DNA from 3 places in the Oryzomicrobium sp. genome. Region 1 is predicted to be linked to each of the others. Evidence: riboswitches for the same ligand, from Rfam matches in the RefSeq annotation. Region 1 holds a riboswitch; each other region holds the start of a gene.
The links. A riboswitch is a leader RNA that binds a small molecule or an ion and turns the genes downstream of it on or off. The one in region 1 is predicted to bind cobalamin.

Region 1 (6,562 bases):
CGGTGCGGATGGTGCGCTTGAGCTTGGCCTGATCCAGGGTCCACTGGCCGTCCACCTGCACCAGGTGGGCCGGCAGGTTCACCGAGCCCAGGTTGCACACCGCGGTCTCGGTGTCGGAGGTGTTGAGGGTGATCTCGGTGCACAGGTTGGAGCTATGCACGGTGCCCACGTGCTGCTGGGGCGAGCGCAGGTTGCAGGCGTCCTTGAAGGTGATCCAGGGATGGCCGGTCTCGAACAGCATGGTCAGCATCTTGCGCCACAGCTGCACGGCGGGAATGCGCTTGAACAGCTTGATCTCGCCCCGGTCGGCCTTGGCCTCGTAGGCGGTGTAGGCGGCTTCGAAGGCCTTGCCGTACTTGTCGTGCAGGTCGGGCGTGTCGCTGGGGGAGAACAGGGTCCAGTCGGCCCCGGCCAGCACCCGCTGCATGAACAGGTCGGGAATCCAGTTGGCCGTGTTCATGTCGTGGGTGCGGCGGCGCTCGTCGCCGGTGTTCTTGCGCAGTTCGAGGAATTCCTCGATGTCCAGGTGCCAGCTCTCCAGGTAGGCGCACACCGCCCCCTTGCGCTTGCCGCCCTGGTTCACCGCCACGGCGGTGTCGTTGACCACCTTGAGGAAGGGGATCACCCCCTGGCTCTTGCCGTTGGTGCCCTTGATGCGGCTGCCCAGGGCCCGCACCGGGGTCCAGTCGTTGCCCAGGCCGCCGGCGTACTTTTGCAGCAGGGCGTTTTCCTTGACCGACTGGTAGATGCCTTCCAGGTCGTCGGAGACGGTGGTCAGGTAGCAGGACGACAGCTGGGAATGGCGGGTGCCGCTGTTGAACAGGGTCGGCGTGCTGCTCATGAAGTCGAAGGACGAGAGCAGGTTGTAGAACTCGATGGCCCGGGCTTCCCGGTCGATCTCATTCAGGGCCAGGCCCATCGCCACGCGCATGAAGAAGGTTTGCGGCAGCTCGATGCGCTGCTCGTCCTCGTGCAGGAAGTAGCGGTCGTAGAGGGTCTGGAGGCCCAGGTAGTCGAACTGCAGGTCCCGGTCGGCCACCAGGGCGCGGCCCAGCACCTCCAGGTCGAATTCGGCCAGGCGCGGGTCGAGCAGCTCGGCGGCGATGCCGCGGCGGATGGCCCGGGGGAAATACTCGGCGTAGCCGGCGGTCATGGCGCCGTGGGCGGTGGGCTGGCCCAGCACCTCGACGCGGATCGAATCGAGCAGCAGCCGGGCGGAAACCTTGCTGTAGGCCGGCTCCCGCTCGATCAGGGTGCGGGCGGCCAGCACCAGGGACTGGCGCACCGCCACCACCGGCACGCCGTCGTAGAGGTTGTGCAGGGCGTGTTCCAGCACGGTTTCGGCGGAAACGTCGGCCAGGCCGGCGCAGGCTTCCTGCACCGTGGCCAGCAGGGCGGCCCGGTCCAGGGGGCGGCGGGTCTCACCGTCCACCACATGCAGCACCGGCTCGTCGGCGCGCTCGTCGGTGGCCTGGGCCGCCCGTGCCGCGGCCCGCTCGGCGGCCCGTTTCTCCCGGTAGAGCACGTAGGCCCGGGCCACGTCGTGGGAGCCGGAACGCATCAGGGCCAGTTCCACCTGGTCCTGGATGTCCTCGATGTGCACCGTGCCGCCGCCGGGCAGGCGCCGGGTGAGCGCCTGGACCACGGTGGCAGTGAGTTCGCCCACCACGTCGCGGACGCGGGCCGAGGTGGCGCCCTGGTGGCCTTCCACCGCGAGGAAGGCCTTGGTCAGGGCCACGGCGATCTTGTCTGGGTTGAAGGCCACCACCGCGCCGTTGCGGCGGATCACCTCGAAGCTGCGGGCGTCGACGCTCACCCCCAGGCCCGGGGTGTAGGCCGGGCTGCCCGGCAGCTCGGCGCCGGTTTCGAGGGTGGGCAAGGGCGCGGAAGGGCTGGTGGCCGGGCCGTGGCCCTGCTCGATGGCGCTGGAAGGATGGTGCATGCGGATCTCCCCGTGACGGGCCGGGGAGCCTGGGGGCGCGCGGAGGCCGGTGCTTGGCGGCCGTTGCGGCCGAACCCATGCGCCCATGCCGGACGGCCCCGCCGGGGCCGCCGCGCTTTCCCGGGGCGCCCCGCCCCAAGTGAAAACGTTGCCGCCCGGCGGTGAGTCGATGGTGATTCTGGCGACTCCGGTGAGGCGGCGTTGCAGCGATGGCCGGTCTCCTGGCTTGCAGGTCGTCGCGTGGCGCCTGGTTGGCGCCGGCCCCGGCCTTCCCGGAGGCATCTTGCTCCAGTGGCCGTCGGGGCACGCTCTCCGCTCACAGTTGCGGGGGCAGCTTCGGCTTGCGCGAGGGGCCGCAGCCCACCGCTCCGAATTCCCGTTTCATCCCCCGGAAGGGGGAACCATCATGGTCTGCAATGTACCGGACCGGAAACGGCGTCGTCAACGAAATTTCACTACATCTAGTGTTTTTGCATTGTGCTTCTACTACATGTTGTGTTTGTTTTTGCCGGAATGAAAAGTTGCAATGTCTTTGGGATGGTTGCGGCCTGGGGGGCGATGATGCTGTGCCGGTGTTGCCATGGCAGGGGAATCGTTAGCAATTTGATACAAATTGGTCGGTGGTGACATTTCTCACGATTTGTCCAAGAAACCCCTCAAGCTAGGAACTAAGGGTGCCGAAAAGCCCTCCTATGGGTGATGGCGTTATTTTCCAAAGAGAATTTTTATTTTTTCTTCGAGCCTGTCAAAAGCTTGCATTCCCTTGTGATTGCTGGGGTTTGCTATATGTTTTGTGAGAAAAAACACGTTGTTTTTTATTTCGCCCAAAATATTGCCTGCTGTGCAAAATATTTCATTCCTTCCAGGAGCTCGGGGCGCTTAAGCTTGGGGTTCCACTCCCCAAGTGTTGGCGTGCCCCATGTCCCCCTTTTCTTTCCTGAAGCGCCCGTTTTTGTCCTGCCTCGTCGCAGGAGGGCTGCTGCTGGCCGCCGGCCAGCTGCGCGCGGCTGAAGGCGAGGGCGTGGGCGAGGCGCCGGCTGGTGGCGCCACCGCCGAGGCCATGGGTGGCGAGGTTCCGGCGCCGGTGGTGCCCCTGGACGTCGCGGTGCGGCCGGAGCCGCCCACCTACTACGGCGATGCCGTGCCTCCCGAGGCGGTGCTGCGGATCAAGCCGGTGAGCGAGTGGCAACCCCTGCCGCCGGATGCCGGCTTCGTCAGTTCCCGGCTGACGCAGATTTCCAACGAGACGGCGGTGACGGCTCTGGTGCTGCTGTTCTTCGTCCTGGCGCTGATCGTCGTCTACACCCTGCGCCACTACTACTTCGCCTTCAACCGGCTGTTCGGCCGGCAGCGGCACCCCTACGTGGACATCGACACGGCGGACTGGCCCACGGTGACCGTGTTCATCGCCGCCCACAACGAAGAGGCGGTGATCGCCAACTCCCTGGAAGCCCTGCTCGACGTGGACTATCCGCCCGAGCGCATCCGCCTGATGCCGGTGAACGACCGTTCCACCGACCGCACCCGGGAGATCATCGACAGCTACGTGGTCCGCTTTCCGGGGCGCATCACCCCCTTCCACCGCAGCGGCGGCAAGCCGGGCAAGTCGGCGGCGCTGAAGGACGCCACCGAACTGGTGGAGAGCGACATCATCATCATCTTCGATGCCGACTACGTGCCCGGGAAAGGCCTGATCAAGCAGCTGGTGGCCCCCTTCCTCGATCCGGAGACCGGCGCGGTGATGGGCCGGGTGGTGCCCCTCAACACCGGCAGCAACCTGCTCACCCGCCTGCTCGACCTGGAGCGCTCCGGCGGCTACCAGGTGGACCAGCAGGCGCGCATGAACCTGCGCATGGTGCCCCAGTACGGCGGCACCGTGGGCGGGGTGCGCCGCATCGCCCTGGAAGGCATCGGCGGCTGGCGCGACGACGCCCTGGCCGAGGACACCGACCTGACCTACCGCCTGCTCCTGTCGGGTTGGAAGACTGTCTACCAGAACCGTTCCGAGTGCTACGAGGAAGTGCCCGAGAGCTGGCCGGTGCGGGTGCGCCAGATCATGCGCTGGGCCAAGGGCCACAACCAGGCGGCGCTACGCTACGCCGGGCGGCTGCTGTTCAACCGGGGCGTGAGCTTCGCCGAGCGGATGGACGGCCTGCTCCTGCTCGGGGTCTATGCCATGTCCCCCCTGCTGCTGTTCGGCTGGATGCTGGCCATCTTCCTGTTCTACTGCACCACCAACCAGTGGCTGTCCGGCGCCCTGGCCATGTTCGCCCTGATGGGCTACGGGGCCCTGGGCAACTTCGCCGCCTACTTCGAGATATCGGCGGCGGTGCACCTGGACGGCAACCGCAACCGCATCCGCCTGCTGCCCCTCAACCTGTTCGGCTTCCTGATCAGCCTGTTGTCGATCGCCCGGGCCACCTGGAACCAGTTCTTCTTCGACTGGTTGCTGCGCCGCAGCCTGGTGTGGGACAAGACCGTGCGCTACCGCCAGCCGGGGGCCACCCCCGTCCCCGTGCATCTGCCGGCCGGAGCCACGCCGCACCACCAGACGGGCTCCGTGGGCTGATCATGATCGGGTTGCTGCTTCTGGCGCTCAGCTGCGCCGTCCTGTTCCTGCTGCCGCTCGCCCCGGCCGCCCTGGAATGGCTGCATCCGAGCGACGCCGCGCCCCTCAACGTGGTGCGCGAATACGGCGGCCACATCGGCCACTTCGCCGCCGGTTTCCAGCGTTTCGTCGATGCCCAGCTGCGCCCCTACCTGGGCCGGGCCGGGACTGACGGGACCCAGGTGGAGGCCGCCCTGTCCAACGGCACCCAGGTGATCGCCGTACCGGCCGACCGCGCCCCGCGCCTGCAAGGCCGGGAAGCCGACGCCCGGGAAACCACCCGCCTGGTCCTGGGGGCCGGCGACCTGATGTTGCCCAACGACCACATCTTTTCCGGCGAGGTCTATGCCGAGGGCTCCCTGCGCGGTGGTTCGGGTCTGGTGCTACGTGCCGTGCTGGCCAAGGGCGACATCCGCCTGGGAGCGGAAACCTACGTCCTGCGTTGGCTCCATGCCGACGGCGTGGCGGTGGCGGGCGAGGGCAGCCGGCTCTACGGCCGGGCCTCGGCGGGGCAGCGCCTGCTGCTGGGCCCGGGCTGCCGCTTCGGCCGCATGTATGCCCCGCGGATCGAATTCACTCCCCTGGTCCGGCCCGCCCCGGCCTCGCCCCGGCAGCGCCTGCGCCGCCGTGAGGCCATGGAGGCCCCTCCCCGGCTCCAGGCCGGCGACATGGGGCGCTGGCTGGTGCGCGGGGACCTGGCCGTGGCCGGCGGCACCTGGCACCGGGGCCACCTGATCGCATCCGCCGACCTTCTGGTCGGCGCCGGTGCCTTCGTTGCCGGCTCGATCAAGGGCAACCGGGACGTGCTGCTCGATAGCGGCAGCCGGGTCCACGGCAGCGTGGTGGCGGGCGCCCGGGTGGTCATGGAGCGGGACAGTCAGGCCATGGGCCCGATCGTCGCCGAGGACGTGGTGGAAATCGGCCCCGGCTGCGTGGTCGGCGCCCCCGGCCATCCCACCACCATCACCGCGCCGCGCATCCGCATCGCCCCCGGCGCCCTGGTGTACGGCTCGATCTGGGCCCGGGAAGAGGGCGAGGTGCTGGCATGAACCGCCGCTCCCGCCCTCTGGCCGCCCGCCTGGGCGGCCTCGTGCTCGGCCTGGCCCTGGCGGCCGCCCCCTGGCTGGCCCGGGGCGCCAGCCTCGACCTGGCTGGCTACCAGCGCGACGACGGGGCGATCACCACCCACTACCAGGGCGATTTCGTCGATCCCTACTTCGCCCTGAAGGCCCTTCTGGCGGCTCGGGAGCTGGGGCTGGACATCGCCGCCCCGGCCGGCCGCTGGATCGACTGGATGCTGGCCCGGCCCACCGCCGACGGCCTGTTTGGCCGCTACTGCATTGCCGAGGACGGCGCTTGGCTGCAATGCCAGGAGGCCGACGCCGACGATTCCCTGCTCGCCCTGTGGCTGGAGCTGCTCCACGTCGCCGCCCCGGCCGAGGGCCTGCCCCCCGCCTGGCGCAACAGCGCCGAGCAGAGCCGGGCGGCCCTGGCCCGGCTGTACGATCCTCGCCTGGGGGGCTACGTGATCTCGCCAACCCAGCGGGTCGCCCTGCTCATGGATAATTGCGAGGTGGTGGCCGCCCTGCGCGTCGTCGCCGGCAAGCAGGCCGCCTGGGGCGATGCCGCCGGCGCCCGCCGCCTGCGCCAGCAGGCCGACCTGGTGGAGCGCCGCCTGGGCGGCCTGTTCCCGCCCAAGGCCGACGGCCTGCTGCGCCACACCAGCGAGGACGAGGCCGACGGGGCCTTCTACCCCCACCTGGTGGCCCAGCTCTACCCGCTGCTGCACGGCCTGCCCAGCCTGATGAAAAAGCCCGCCATCGGTTACCGGGAGTGGATGCGCCGTTACCGCCACGCCTGGTTGACCTTGTCGGCGGACGACTATCCCTGGGGGCTGATGGCCCAGGTGGCCCAACAGCAGGGCGATGCCCCCACTGTCGCCTGCTGGGTGCGCCAGACCGCCGCGCTGCGCCACGGCGCCCGCTGGAATGTTCTTGAGGACGCCCTGTGGC
Region 2 (6,562 bases), on a different contig from region 1:
GCGACGCCGGCGTGTACGGCATGGCCGGCCCCACCTTCGAGGTGCTGTTCCAGGCCGGCTGGACGCCCGATTCCGACATCGAGGTGGAAATCGTCCCCGGCGCTTCGGCGCTCAACACCTGCGCCGCCCTCGTTGGCGCCCCCCTGACCCACGATTTCTGCGCCATTTCCCTCTCGGACCTGCTCACCCCCTGGCCCACCATCGCCCGCCGCCTGGACGCCGTGGCCTACGCCGACTTCGTGGTGGCCCTCTACAACCCCAAGAGCGGCCGCCGCACCCGCCAGATTCAGGAAGCCCAGCGCATCTTCCTGCGCCACCGCGACCCGAACACCCCGGTGGCCATCGTCAAGAGCGCCTTCCGTCCCAAGCAGCGCCTGGAATTCACCACCCTGGAAAAGATGGCCGAGGCCGACATCGGCATGCTGTCCACCGTGCTCATCGGCAACTCCAACACCTTCTTCCGCGGCGGCCTGATGGTCACGCCCCGGGGCTACGCCAACAAGTACGCGGTGGAAGACGGCGAGCGCGCCACCAAGGACGGCGAGAAGGCCGGCCGGTCCCTGTCCACCGGCCTCAACGGCTGGCTGGAAGCCATTCGCGAGAGCGGCAAGAGCGCCGCCGAGCTGGCCCGCGAGTACCGTCTGCCCGAGGACTACATTGCTTCCGCCCTGGCTGCCGGCCCGGAAGAGGACGTCGCCGAAAGCGCCGAGGCCGAGGCATGAGCGAGGCGGTCAAACCCAAGATCGGGGCCTACCGGCGCCACCTGCTGGTATGCACCGGCCCCCGCTGCACCGAGAACGGCGAGGGCCAGGCCCTTTTCGACAGCCTGGGCGACAAGCTCAAGGCCGCCGGCCTGACCGAGGGCGATCTGCGGGTGAAGCGCTCCCGGGTCAATTGCTTCGCCGCCTGCAAGGGCGGCCCGGTGATGTGCGTGCAGCCCGACGGCACCTGGTACTACAACGTTACCGCCGCAAACATGGACCGCATCGTCGCCGAGCATCTGCGGGATGGCCGGCCCGTGGCCGATCTGGTGTTCCATCAGGGGCCCGGCGACTGCGCGGATGCGGAGTGATCGGTCTCAATAAACGTTGAAAAACGGCGCGGCGGCCCGGCCCGAGGCCGCCGATTGCCGCCGCAGTGCGCAGCAAATACCCCATCGGGCAAACAACAAACCAGCAGGTGCCCGCGGCAACGCGGGTGAAACGGGAACAGGGTGCGCGGCGAGCTCCTCGCCGCCAAGCCCTGGCTGCCCCCGCAACGGTAAGCGAGTGCGGAACGGTCATGCCCCTTCCTCCCCGGAAGGCGCAGCCACTGTGGTCATCGGGTTTGTCGGAGCAATGCTCCGCCAGGCTCGCCCCATGGGAAGGCGATCGTTCAAGACCCGCAAGCCCGGAGACCGGCCTGCTGCAATCCAGAGCGCCTTGGGAAGGGCGCCGAACCATGCGACCGGCTGCGGGGATGCAGACGAAAGCGCGACGACGCAGGGATATGTCGAGGTGCAGGTGGGTCAAGGCCCGCCACTCGCCTCCGCGCGCTTCCGTCATCGGCCGGGTCGCCGAACGGGAGTCTTTCATGAAGCATCGCCACACAGCCGGGCGCACCCGCCTCCGGCTCAACCGCTGGTCATGGCTGCTGGCCGCCCTGCCCTTCCAGGCCATGGGCGCCGAAACCCTGGGCGAAGTCACCGTCCAGGCCAGCAAGCAGGCCCTGGTCGGCATCGCCGACACCGCCAGCGAAGGCAGCGTCAGCGCCGAACAACTGGCCAACCGGCCTCTGCTGCGCCCGGCCGAGGTGCTCGAAGCCGTGCCGGGGCTGATCGTCACCCAGCATTCCGGCGACGGCAAGGCCAACCAGTACTTTCTGCGCGGCTTCAACCTGGACCACGGCAGCGACTTTGCCACCAGCGTCCTGGGTATGCCGGTGAACATGGTCAGCCATGCCCACGGCCAGGGCTACATGGACCTCAACTTCCTGATTCCCGAGCTGGTCAGCGGCATCCAGTACCGCAAGGGAGTCTATGCGGTGGAGGACGGCGATTTTTCCGCCACCGGCTCGGCGCGCATCGACTATCAGCGTGCCCTGCCGTCCAACTTCGTCGAGCTGGGCGCCGGCCAGAACGGCTACCGGCGCGCCCTGGGCGCCGCCAGCATGCCCTTGGGTGGGCTGACTTTCCTCGGTGCCGTGGAGGCATCGAGCAACAACGGTCCCTGGGAGCAGCCCGAGCACCTGGGCCGCACCAACGCCGTGCTGCGCCTGTCGTCCGGCACCGCCCGGGACGGTTACTCGATCTCGGCCCTGGCCTACGAGGCCCGCTGGACCGCCACCGAGCACGTGCCGGAACGGGCCATCGCCAGCGGCGAGATCGGCCGCTACGGCGCCCTGTCGCCCAAGGACGGCGGCAGCACCCACCGCTATAGCCTGTCCGGCGAATGGGCCGCCAGCGGCAGCCAGTTCGGTGTGGACACCGCCACCCAGGCCAGCGTGTACGTCATCGACTACGGCCTCAACCTGTTCAGCAGCCCTTCCGGCTTCATCAACGGCCCCCAGGGCGACCAGCACGAGCAGGCCGACCGGCGCACCGTGTGGGGCGGCCAGGCCAGCCGCAGCTGGTTCCTCGGCCCCCGGCTGCTGGATTCGGAACTGGTGCTGGGCGGCCAACTGCGCCGCGACGAGATCGGCAGCGTCGGCCTCTACGACACCGTGCTGCGCCAGCGCACCGATACTGTCCGGGAAGACCGCATCCGCCAGACCGCCACGGCGCTCTACACGGCGCTGAAGACTCCCTGGCTGCCCTGGCTGCGTTCCACCCTGGGCCTGCGCCACGACCAGATCCGCGCCGAGGTGACGCCCCTGGCCGGCGTCTTCAACATGGACAACGGCGGCAGCGCCACGGGCCGCCAGACCAGCCCCAAGCTCGGCGTGGCCTTCGGCCCCTTCTCCGGCACCGAGTACTACGCCAACTGGGGCCGGGGCTTCCACAGCAACGACGCCCGGGGCGCCACGGCCCGGGTCAATCCCAAGGACGGCACGCCGGTGGACGCGGTGCCCCTGATGGTGCGCACCCAGGGCAGCGAGATCGGGGTGCGCACCACCCTGTTGCCGGGCTGGCAATCCACCCTGGCCGTGTGGCGCATGGACCTGGATTCGGAGCTGGTGTTCGTCGGCGACGAGGGCGTCACCGAGCCCCGGGGCGCCTCGCGCCGCCATGGGCTGGAATGGTCGAACAGCGTCGCCCTGGGCCGGGGTTTCCTGCTCGACGCCGACCTGGCCCTGTCCCAGGCCCGCTTCAAGACGCCGGTCAACGGCGGCGACCGGGTGCCCAACGCCATTCCGCGCACCGCATCCGTGGCCCTGAGCTACGACCAGGGCGGCCCCTGGTCCGGCGGCCTGCGCCTGCGCTACCTGGGGGCCTACGATCTGGAGGAGACGGGCCAGGAGAAATCGTCCCCGTTCTGGATGGCCAACCTGCGGCTCGGCTACCGCTTCGACCGGCGGGTCCAGCTGACCCTGGACGTGCTCAACCTGTTCGACCGCAAGGCCAACGACATCGAGTACTGGGGCGGGGCCTGCACCCGCAACGAACTGAACGCCGGGGCCTGCGGCGGCGGCACCGGCATCGACGGCCGGCTGATCCACCCTCTGGAGCCGCGCACGGTGCGGCTGGGGCTGCGCATCGGCTTCTGATCCCCGAAACACTAAGTACGAAGCACAAAACGAAAACCCCCGGCCTGGACCGGGGGTTTTCGTTGCGGCGGAGAACGGCGATTAGCTGTTCTTGAAGCTGGGCTTGCGCTTTTCGACGAAGGCGGCCATGCCTTCCTTCTGGTCGTCCAGGGCGAAGCAGCTGTGGAAGGCGCGGCGCTCGAACAGCAGGCCTTCGGCCAGGCCGGATTCGAAGGCGCGGTTGACGCTTTCCTTGATCATCATCACCACCGGCAGGGAGTACTCGGCGATCTGGGCGGCCGCGGTCAGGGCCTCGTCGAGCAGCTTGTCGGCGGGGACCACGCGGGACACCAGGCCGGCGCGCTCGGCTTCCTCGGCGCCCATCATGCGGGCGGTCAGGCACAGGTCCATGGCCTTGGCCTTGGACACGGCGCGGGGCAGGCGCTGGGTGCCGCCGGCGCCGGGCAGGATGCCCAGCTTGACTTCGGGCTGGCCGAACTTGGCGGTGTCGGCGGCGATGATGATGTCGCAGGTCATCGCCAGTTCGCAGCCGCCGCCCAGGGCGAAGCCGGCCACCGCGGCGATGATCGGCTTGCGGCAGGTCTTCACCTTTTCCCAGTTGCGGGTGATGTAGTCGCCCTTGTAGGCATCCATGTAGCTGAACTGGGCCATCATGCCGATGTCGGCGCCGGCGGCGAAGGCCTTCTCGGAGCCGGTGATGACCACCGCGCCGATGCCTTCGTCGGCTTCGAACACGGCCAGGGCGGCACCCACTTCGTCCATCAGGGCGTCGTTGAGGGCGTTCAGCTGCTTGGGCCGATTGAGGGTGATGAGGCCCACCTTGCCGCGGGTCTCGACCAGAATGTTTTCGTAACTCATGTCTCGTTGATCCTGTTGTGGTTGCCGATCGGTCTCGGCCCCAGCCTTATTCGCTGGCGATGGAGCGGCCGATCACCAGGCGCTGGATGTCGTTGGCACCCTCGTAGATCTGGCAGATGCGCACGTCCCGATAGATGCGTTCCACCGGGAAGTCGGCAGTATAGCCAACCCCGCCGTGAATCTGGATGGCGTCGGAGGCGATCTTCTCGGCGGCTTCCGAGGCGAACATCTTGGCCATGGAAGCTTCCTTCAGGCAGGGCTGGCCGGCGTCCTTGAGTTGGGCGGCACGCCACACCATCAGGCGGGCGGCGTCGAGCAGGGTGGCCATGTCGGCCAGGCGGAAATTCACCGCCTGGTGCTCGATGATCGGCACGCCGAAGGTGACCCGCTCCTTGGCGTAGCGCACGGCGGCCTCATAGGCGGCCCGGGCCATGCCGATGGACTGGGCGGCGATGCCGATGCGGCCGGCTTCCAGATTGGACAGAGCGATCTTGTAGCCCTCCCCTTCCTTGCCCAGCAGGGCGGAGGCGGGAACGCGGCAATCCTCGAAGATGATCTGCACGGTGTCGGAAGCGTGCTGGCCCATCTTCTCTTCGGTGCGGCCGACGACGAAGCCCTTGGTGTCGGTGGGCACCAGGAAGCAGGAGATGCCCTTCTTGCCGGCGGCCTTGTCGGTGACGGCGAAGACGATGGCCATGTGGGCGTGCTTGCCGGTGGTGATGAATTGCTTGACGCCGTTGAGCACGAAATGGTCGCCGTCCCGGTCGGCCCGGGTGGTGATGGCGGCGGCGTCGGAGCCGGTGTGGGGTTCGGTCAGGCAGAAGCAGCCGAGCTTTTCACCCCGGGCCAGAGGCTTGAGCCACTCTTCCTTCTGGGCATCGCTGCCGTACTTCATGGTGATGCCGCAGGCCAGGGAGTTCTGCACCGAGACGATGGTGGAGGTGGCGCCGTCGCCGGCGGCGATCTCTTCCAGGGTCAGCACCAGGCTCATGTAGTCCATGCCGGCGCCGTCCCACTCCTCGGGCACCACCATGCCCAGGGCACCCAGCTCGCCCAACTCCTTGAGGGCCTGAGCGGGGAAGGTGTGGTTCTTGTCCCACTCGGCGGCGAAGGGGGCCAGGCGCTCCTGCGCGAAGGCGCGCATGGTGTCCCGGATCATCTGATGTTCTTGATTAAGAATCATCGCTAATTCCTTGTTTAAATTACTTTGCCGCCATGCGGATGGAACCATCGAGGCGAATCACTTCGCCGTTCAGGTAGCTGTTTTCTGCGATGTGCTTGACCAGGGAGGCGTACTCCGCCGGCTTGCCCAGGCGCGAGGGGAAGGGAACCATCTTGCCCAGAGCGTCCTGCACTTCGGCAGGCATGCCGAGCAGCATCGGGGTTTCCATGATGCCCGGGGCAATGGTCATGACGCGGATGCCGGAGCGGGCCAGTTCCCGGGCGATAGGCAGGGTCAGGGCGACGATGCCGCCCTTGGAGGCGGCGTAGGCGGCCTGGCCGATCTGGCCGTCGAAGGCGGCCACCGAGGCGGTGCTGACGATCACGCCGCGCTCGCCCTGACCGTTGGGCTCATTCTTGGCCATGGCTTCGGCGGCCAGGCGGATCATGTTGAAGCTGCCCACCAGGTTGATGTTGATGACCTTGGCGAAACTGGCCAGACGGTGGGGGCCTTCCTTGCCCAGCACCTTCTCGGCGGGGGCCACGCCGGCACAGTTGACCAGGCCATCGACCTTGCCGAAGGCGGCCACGGCCGCATCCACGGCCCCCTTGGCGCTGGCTTCGTCGGCCACGTCGGTCTGCACGAAGCGGACGTTGGCGCCCAGCTCGGCAGCCAGGGCCTGGCCGGCCTCGGCGTTCATGTCGGCGAGCACGGCGCGGCCGCCGGCTTGCACCACCATGCGGGCGGTGGCGGCACCCAGGCCGGAAGCACCGCCGGTGACGATGAAGACGCTGTTTTCGAGTTGCATGGAGTCGTCCTTCTTAGTGGAGTGTTGGGAGTTGTGCATGGTGCCGCGCC
Region 3 (6,562 bases), on a different contig from region 1:
GGTCCGTGCTGCGCCGCCTAGCCGCTTCCCTGGCCCTGTGGGGCGCCCTCCTGGCGTCCCCGGGGACGGCCCTGGCCGACGATGCCGGTGCCACCGGCGCCGTGCCCGCGATCCAGGCGGACGCCGCCGGCGACTCCTGGCTCGACCGGGCCCGGCAGAAGCTGTCGACCATCTGGAACGACGGGCGCAACGAGCTGTACGTGCCCCTGGAAACCTACCACCTGCGTTCGGCCTACAGCCGCGAGAAGATCGACAGCTTCAACGAGACGCCCCTGGGCATCGGCCTGGGGCGCGGCATCTACGACGCCGACGGCGACTGGCACGGCATTTACGCCATGGGTTTCCAGGATTCCCACTACAAGCCCGAGTACATGCTCGGTTACGGCTACAAGACTTACTGGCACCTGGCCGGCGAGTTGAAGTTCGGCCTGGGCTACACCGCCTTCCTCACGGCGCGCTCCGACATTGCCCGCTACACCCCGGTGCCCGCCGTCCTGCCCATCGCCTCCCTGGAATACCGGGACGTGTCCTTCGACACCGCCTACGTGCCCGGCGGCAGCGGCTTCGGCAACATCCTCTTTTTCTGGGGCAAGGTCCGCTTCTGACGGCCCGGCCCCGCGACGCACAAACATAAGGAACGGTCCTCCATGAAAGTTCTCGTCATCGGTTCCGGCGGCCGCGAACACGCCCTGGCGTGGCGCCTCGCCCAGTCCCCCCGGGTGCACAAGGTCTACGTCGCCCCGGGCAACGCCGGCACCGCCCGGGAAGAGGCCCTGGAAAACCTGCCCATCACCGACCTCAACGCCCTGGCCGATTTCGCCGAGGCGGAAAAGATCCACATGACCGTGGTCGGCCCCGAGGCCCCCCTGGCCGCCGGCGCCGTGAACATCTTCCGCGAGCGGGGCCTGCGTGTCTTCGGCCCGACCAAGGAAGCCGCCCAGCTGGAGTCCTCCAAGGACTTCGCCAAGCGCTTCATGGCCCGCCACAACATCCCCACCGCCGGCTTCGAGACCTTCACCGACGCTGCCGCAGCCCATGCCTACGTGGACCGCCAGGGCGCCCCCATCGTCATCAAGGCCGACGGCCTGGCCGCCGGCAAGGGCGTGGTGGTGGCCATGGACCTGGCCGAGGCCCATGCCGCCATCGACGACATGCTCGGCGGCAACAAGCTCGGCGACGCCGGCGCCCGGGTGGTGATCGAGGACTTCCTCGACGGCGAGGAAGCCAGCTTCATCGTCATGGTGGACGGCAAGAACGTGCTGGCCCTGGCCTCCAGCCAGGACCACAAGCGCATCGGCGACGGCGACACCGGCCCCAACACCGGCGGCATGGGCGCCTATTCCCCGGCCCCGGTGGTCACCCCACAGATCCACGCCAAGGTGATGCGCGAGATCATCCTGCCCACGGTGCGCGGCATGGAGGCCGACGGCATCCCCTTCACCGGCTTCCTCTACGCCGGGTTGATGATCGGCAAGGACGGCGGGGTGAAGACCCTGGAGTTCAACTGCCGCATGGGCGACCCGGAAACCCAGCCGATCATGATGCGCCTCAAGTCCGACCTGGTGGCCCTGCTTGAACACGCCACCAACGGCACCCTGGACCAGATCGAGGCCGAGTGGGACCGCCGCGTCGCCCTCGGCGTGGTGCTGGCCGCCGCCAACTATCCGGACACCCCGCGCAAGGGCGACATCATCGTCGGCCTGCCCGAGGGCAACGCCGCCTCTCCCGAGTGCCACGTGTTCCACGCCGGCACCGCGCAGCAGGACGGCCGGGTGGTGGCCTCCGGCGGCCGGGTGCTGTGCGTCACCGCCCTGGGCGAGAACGTCAAGCTGGCCCAGCAGGCCGCCTACGACGCGGTGGCCACCATCCGCTTCGACGGCATGCAGTACCGCCGCGACATCGGCCACCGGGCCGTGGCGCGCTGAGCGTCATCCAGCAGCACCCATAACCATAACGACGGGCGGCCATGACCGCCCGTTTTTCCATCCCCAGCGAGACCCCTCCATGGACATCCCCCAGCTCAAAGCCTACTTCACCGGCCTCCAGACGCGCATCGTCGCCGCCCTGGAAGCCTTCGACGGCCACGCCTTCAAGACCGATGCCTGGGAGCGCCCCGAGGGCGGCGGCGGCCTGACCCGGGTGATCGAGGAGGGGGCCTTCTTCGAGCGCGGCGGCGTCAATTTCTCCCACGTCATGGGAGCGCGCATGCCGGCTTCGGCCACCGCCCACCGCCCTGAGCTGGCCGGGCGGCGCTTCGAGGCCATGGGCGTGTCCCTGGTGCTGCACCCGCGCAACCCCTACTGCCCCACCGCCCACATGAACGTGCGCGCCTTCGTCGCCTTGAAGGACGGCGAGGCCCCGGTGTGGTGGTTCGGCGGCGGCATGGACATGACCCCCTACTACCCGTGGGAAGAGGACGTGCGCCACTTCCACAGTACCTGCAAGGCGGCCCTGGCTCCCTTCGGCGCCGACGTCTATCCGCGCTACAAGACCTGGTGCGACGAGTACTTCTTCTTGAAGCACCGCAACGAGCCCCGCGGCGTGGGCGGCGTGTTCTTCGACGATCTGGGGGCCGACGGGCTGGTGCCCTTCGAGCAGGCTTTCGCCCTCACTCAGGCGGTGGGCGACGCCTTCGTGCCGGCCTACCTGCCGGTGCTGGATGCGCGCCGCGACACGCCCTACGGCGAGCGGGAGCGGGACTTCCAGGCCTACCGGCGCGGCCGCTACGTGGAATTCAACCTGGTGTTCGACCGGGGCACCCTGTTCGGCCTGCAATCCGGCGGCCGCACCGAGTCGATCCTGATGTCCCTGCCGCCGGTGGTGAAGTGGCGCTACGACTGGCACCCGGAGCCGGGCAGTCCGGAAGCGAAGCTCTACGACGAGTTCCTCCGTCCCCGCGACTGGGCGTGAGGTATTTCCCCGGAGCCGCGCCGATAGGCGCTCTCCAGGGAGGCGTCGCTGAAACCAAGGCGGGGCGCGGAGTTCCAGGTGGCATGTCCGGAACCCCGCGCCCCGCTTGGCTTTTGGCCCGGTCCCCTTGGGGGTGCTGCGCCCTGTCATATGCGATCGGTCTGGACTGGGGTGATGACGCTGCTATACTCGCCCCTCGCGGTCGTGCCCGAGCGGTGCGGCCGACAGATCGCGCCGGTGCCTCGCCAGAGGCTTAAAACGGGAATGCGGTGCAGGCGGTTTTTCCGCCCAATTCCGCAGCTGTCCCTGCAACTGTAAGCGGCGAACGAGAAGCGCACGCGGACGGGAATCGCCCCGCTCCGCCGCCACTGGGCCCAATCCATGCCTCACGGATTGCCTGGGAAGGCCGCACTTCGAGTCTTGACCCGCGAGCCAGGAGACCTGCCGGCGTCTGGTCGCTCTTGCTTTGGCCCAGGGGATGGCCGAGGCACGGTGTCCTTCCGTCTGAGCGACGAACGAAGCGGCGAGGGCCGCATCGGTTCGCGCGGCAGACGTCCTTCGTGCCTCCTCCCGCGCCACCGACCGTTCGTGACGGCATGCCCTCGCCTTGTCGCAACCAGTCGACGGGGGAGACATGCGTCCACCTGCCTTATTCCGCTGCGCGCCGCGCACCGCCAACGCCCTGCTGTGCGCTGCCGCCTTGATCCCGGCTGCCGCCCTGGCCGCCGATTCCGATTCTGCCTCCGGCACCGAGACCGCCCTGGCCCCCATCCGGGTCACCGGCAGCCGCATCGACCTGCGCGAGGAGCTGTCGCCCGGGGTGGTGTCCGTGGCCTACCCGGACGACGTCAAGGGCGAGCACAAATCCATCCCCGAACTGCTCGACCAGATTCCCGGCGTCTATGTGCGCCGCGTGTCGGGCAGCGGCAGCTACACCACCGCCACCATCCGCGGCAGCGCCCCCAGCCAGGTCAACATCTACATCGACGGGGTGCCGCTCAATACCGCCAGCGAAACGGCAGCGGACCTGTCCACCCTGCCGATCAGCAACGTGGAGCGGGTCGAGGTCTATCGCGGCACTACGCCGGCCCGCTTTTCCGGCGCGCCGATCGGCGGGGCCATCAACATCGTCACCAAGAAACCCGCGGGGTTCAGCGGCAGCGTTTCGGTCGGCGCCCGGTCCTTCGGCGGCGCGCAGCAGAGCGCCAACCTGAATGTGCCGCTGCTGGGCGGCAACCTGCTGATCGGCCTGGACAACGACCGCAGCGATGGCGATTTCAAGTACAAGAACTACGCGGTCGGCGGGCTCAAGAACCTGGTGTTCGGCGACGGGGTTTCGTATCTCGCCGATTCCGGCGACAGAACGACCGACATCAAGACGGGCCGGACGATTCCAGAAGAGCGCCGGCGCATGAACAACAAATCCGAGAAGCAGAACGTCCTGCTCAAATGGCAGGACGAGCGCTTCGTCCTCAAGTTCGCCCAGACCGACATGGAGCGCTATCTGCCCGCCGTGGTATTGACCGCGTCGTCCGGAATCGGCGCGCAAACCACGGATCTGCCCTGGGTGGACACGTTTTATCGCCAGCGCCGCCAGCAGCGGATCGAGCAGCAGGAGGGACTGGCGGGCTGGCGGGACAACTTCGGCAATCTGGGCCTCAGCCTCAACCTCACCTGGTTGGACAAAAACCAGACGTTCCGCAACCTGGACTTCAATCCGGCCACCAACTATATCGGTGAGCGCTGGACCGACTACCGGACCAAACGCTACGGCATCGCCGGCGACGCCACCTACGCCTTCGGCGATGGCGGCGCCTTTTCCCACCTGTTCGAGATCCACGCCGAGCGTTATTGGGAAACCCTGTTTTCGGACATCAGCGGCCGCACGCCGGCCTCCGACTTCATCCCCGAATTCCGCCGCATCAAGACCAACCTGCAAGTCCAGGACACGGTTACCGTCGCCGCCCTGGGCAACCTGCAGGTCACGCCCATCGGCCGCCTGGAAAAGCTCGAAGGCCCGGTCATCGGCAGCCGCTGGTCGCCCCTGGCCGGCCCCGCCGGGCAATACGACTGGGAGCCCACCGGCAGCCTGAGCGTGAAGAAGCATTTCACCAGCGGCTGGCAGGTGTTCGGCAACTACGGCAATTACATCCGTTACCCCAATTTCTACGAAATCTACGGTAACGGCATCGGCTACGTGCCGGGGGCCGACAGCAACGGCCGGGCCATCCAGTTGAAGCCGGAAACCGGGCGCAACGGCGACTTCGGTTTTGGTTGGGACGGCCGCCTGGGCGAAAAGCTGCGCGGGGGCTTCCGCCTCACCTATTTCCAGCGCGAGGCCGACAACGCCATCACCCTGTACGCGACGCCGCTTGCGGCCAAGTACATCAACTCCGGCGACACCCTGACCCAGGGGGTGGAGCTGGAAGGCAAGCTGGCCTGGAGCGACCGGGCCGACCTGCAATTCGCGGTGACGCAGCAGGAGGGGCGCTACGTTAACGGCGGTTGGTACTACAACGGCGGGACGAGCGGCACGGAGCGCTTTCCCGGCAAGACGGTGCACACCCTGTACACGCCCCTGCTCGTGGCCAATGCGCGACTCAATCTCCATTTCCTCGGGGGGCGCCTGACCACCTACGTCGAGGGCAAGCACACCGGCCGCACCTACACCGACGTTACCTCCTGGGAAAACTCCCTGACCACCTTCGACCTGGGGGCGCACTACAAGATCGACAAGGGTTGGCGCCTGTCCGCCGGGGTGATCGACCTCTTCGATGCCGGACCGAGGCAGACGGCCGGTGGCCGCGTCACGGCGGTCCCCTATAACCGCTACGGGTGCACCCCCAGCGCCCCCGTCATCACCGGCGACCCGGGCACCGACTGCGCCATCATGGGCGGGACGTGGGGTTCGGTGTACTCCGAGCTGCGCGAGGTGAAGTCCAACGTCGGCTATCCGCAGCAAGGCCGAACCTTCTACACCACCCTGGCCTACACCTTCTGACCGGCGCACAGCGGGACATGCATCCGCAGCACCGGTCACGAACCCCGCCGGGCGGCGCTGCCGCGCAAGTGGGCTCTTGCGTTTCTTCATTGAAGGAGCAACACGATGGCAACGACTTTCACCGCTTACAGCGTGTATTACTACGACAACCAGACCCCGCCCGTCGGGCATGGCATGGCGGGGCGCATCGTCGACAACGGGAGCACGGTGACCCCGCTGCCTGACCTGAAAAAAACCGACCTGAACGGCGACCCCAAGGTGGAAGGGTTCGCCGACGGGGGCGGCACCCTGCGCATCGCGGTGACCGACTACACCGCCGGAACGGCCAGGCCCGCCTACGTCTATGGCGCGGCGGTGCCGGGGACGCCGGCCACGGCCACCTGGTCCAACGTCACCAACCTCTATTCCCTGGTCAAGTTCGGCAGCTACCTCTACGCCATCGACTACGACAATGCCCGGGTGGTGGAAATCAATGCCACCACCTACGCCCAGACCGGGGTGTCCTACACCCTGCCGGCGGGCCTGACGCCCAGCGGCTTCATTGCCCACGGCCAGGCCTTGGCCGTGGTCGGGGGCAATCTCTACGGCTTGTTCACGTTCGTCGACAGCGCCTGGAGCAATTACGCCAACAGCCTGTTGGTGCGCTTCACC

Region 2: it holds a riboswitch for cobalamin, as region 1 does, so the genes downstream of both, V7Z98_RS00495 (TonB-dependent receptor) here and V7Z98_RS13980 (ribonucleoside-diphosphate reductase subunit alpha) in region 1, are expected to answer to the same signal.
Region 3: it holds a riboswitch for cobalamin, as region 1 does, so the genes downstream of both, V7Z98_RS11095 (TonB-dependent receptor) here and V7Z98_RS13980 (ribonucleoside-diphosphate reductase subunit alpha) in region 1, are expected to answer to the same signal.

The regions. Positions count from the first base shown of each region.
Region 1 covers NZ_DAISLS010000013.1:108,151-114,712, reverse strand. The annotation lists gene V7Z98_RS13980 (ribonucleoside-diphosphate reductase subunit alpha) at 1-1,942, opposite strand, end outside; cobalamin riboswitch at 2,137-2,363, opposite strand; gene V7Z98_RS13975 (glycosyltransferase) at 2,862-4,511, shown strand; gene V7Z98_RS13970 (hypothetical protein) at 4,514-5,599, shown strand; gene V7Z98_RS13965 (hypothetical protein) at 5,596-6,562, shown strand, end outside.
Region 2 covers NZ_DAISLS010000001.1:103,726-110,287, forward strand. The annotation lists gene cobJ (precorrin-3B C(17)-methyltransferase) at 1-722, shown strand, start outside; gene V7Z98_RS00490 ((2Fe-2S) ferredoxin domain-containing protein) at 719-1,072, shown strand; cobalamin riboswitch at 1,161-1,419, shown strand; gene V7Z98_RS00495 (TonB-dependent receptor) at 1,573-3,684, shown strand; gene V7Z98_RS00500 (enoyl-CoA hydratase) at 3,766-4,542, opposite strand; gene V7Z98_RS00505 (acyl-CoA dehydrogenase) at 4,589-5,725, opposite strand; gene V7Z98_RS00510 (3-hydroxyacyl-CoA dehydrogenase) at 5,745-6,512, opposite strand.
Region 3 covers NZ_DAISLS010000010.1:89,076-95,637, forward strand. The annotation lists gene pagP (lipid IV(A) palmitoyltransferase PagP) at 6-605, shown strand; gene purD (phosphoribosylamine--glycine ligase) at 648-1,925, shown strand; gene hemF (oxygen-dependent coproporphyrinogen oxidase) at 2,005-2,910, shown strand; cobalamin riboswitch at 3,129-3,373, shown strand; gene V7Z98_RS11095 (TonB-dependent receptor) at 3,545-5,911, shown strand; gene V7Z98_RS11100 (hypothetical protein) at 6,017-6,562, shown strand, end outside.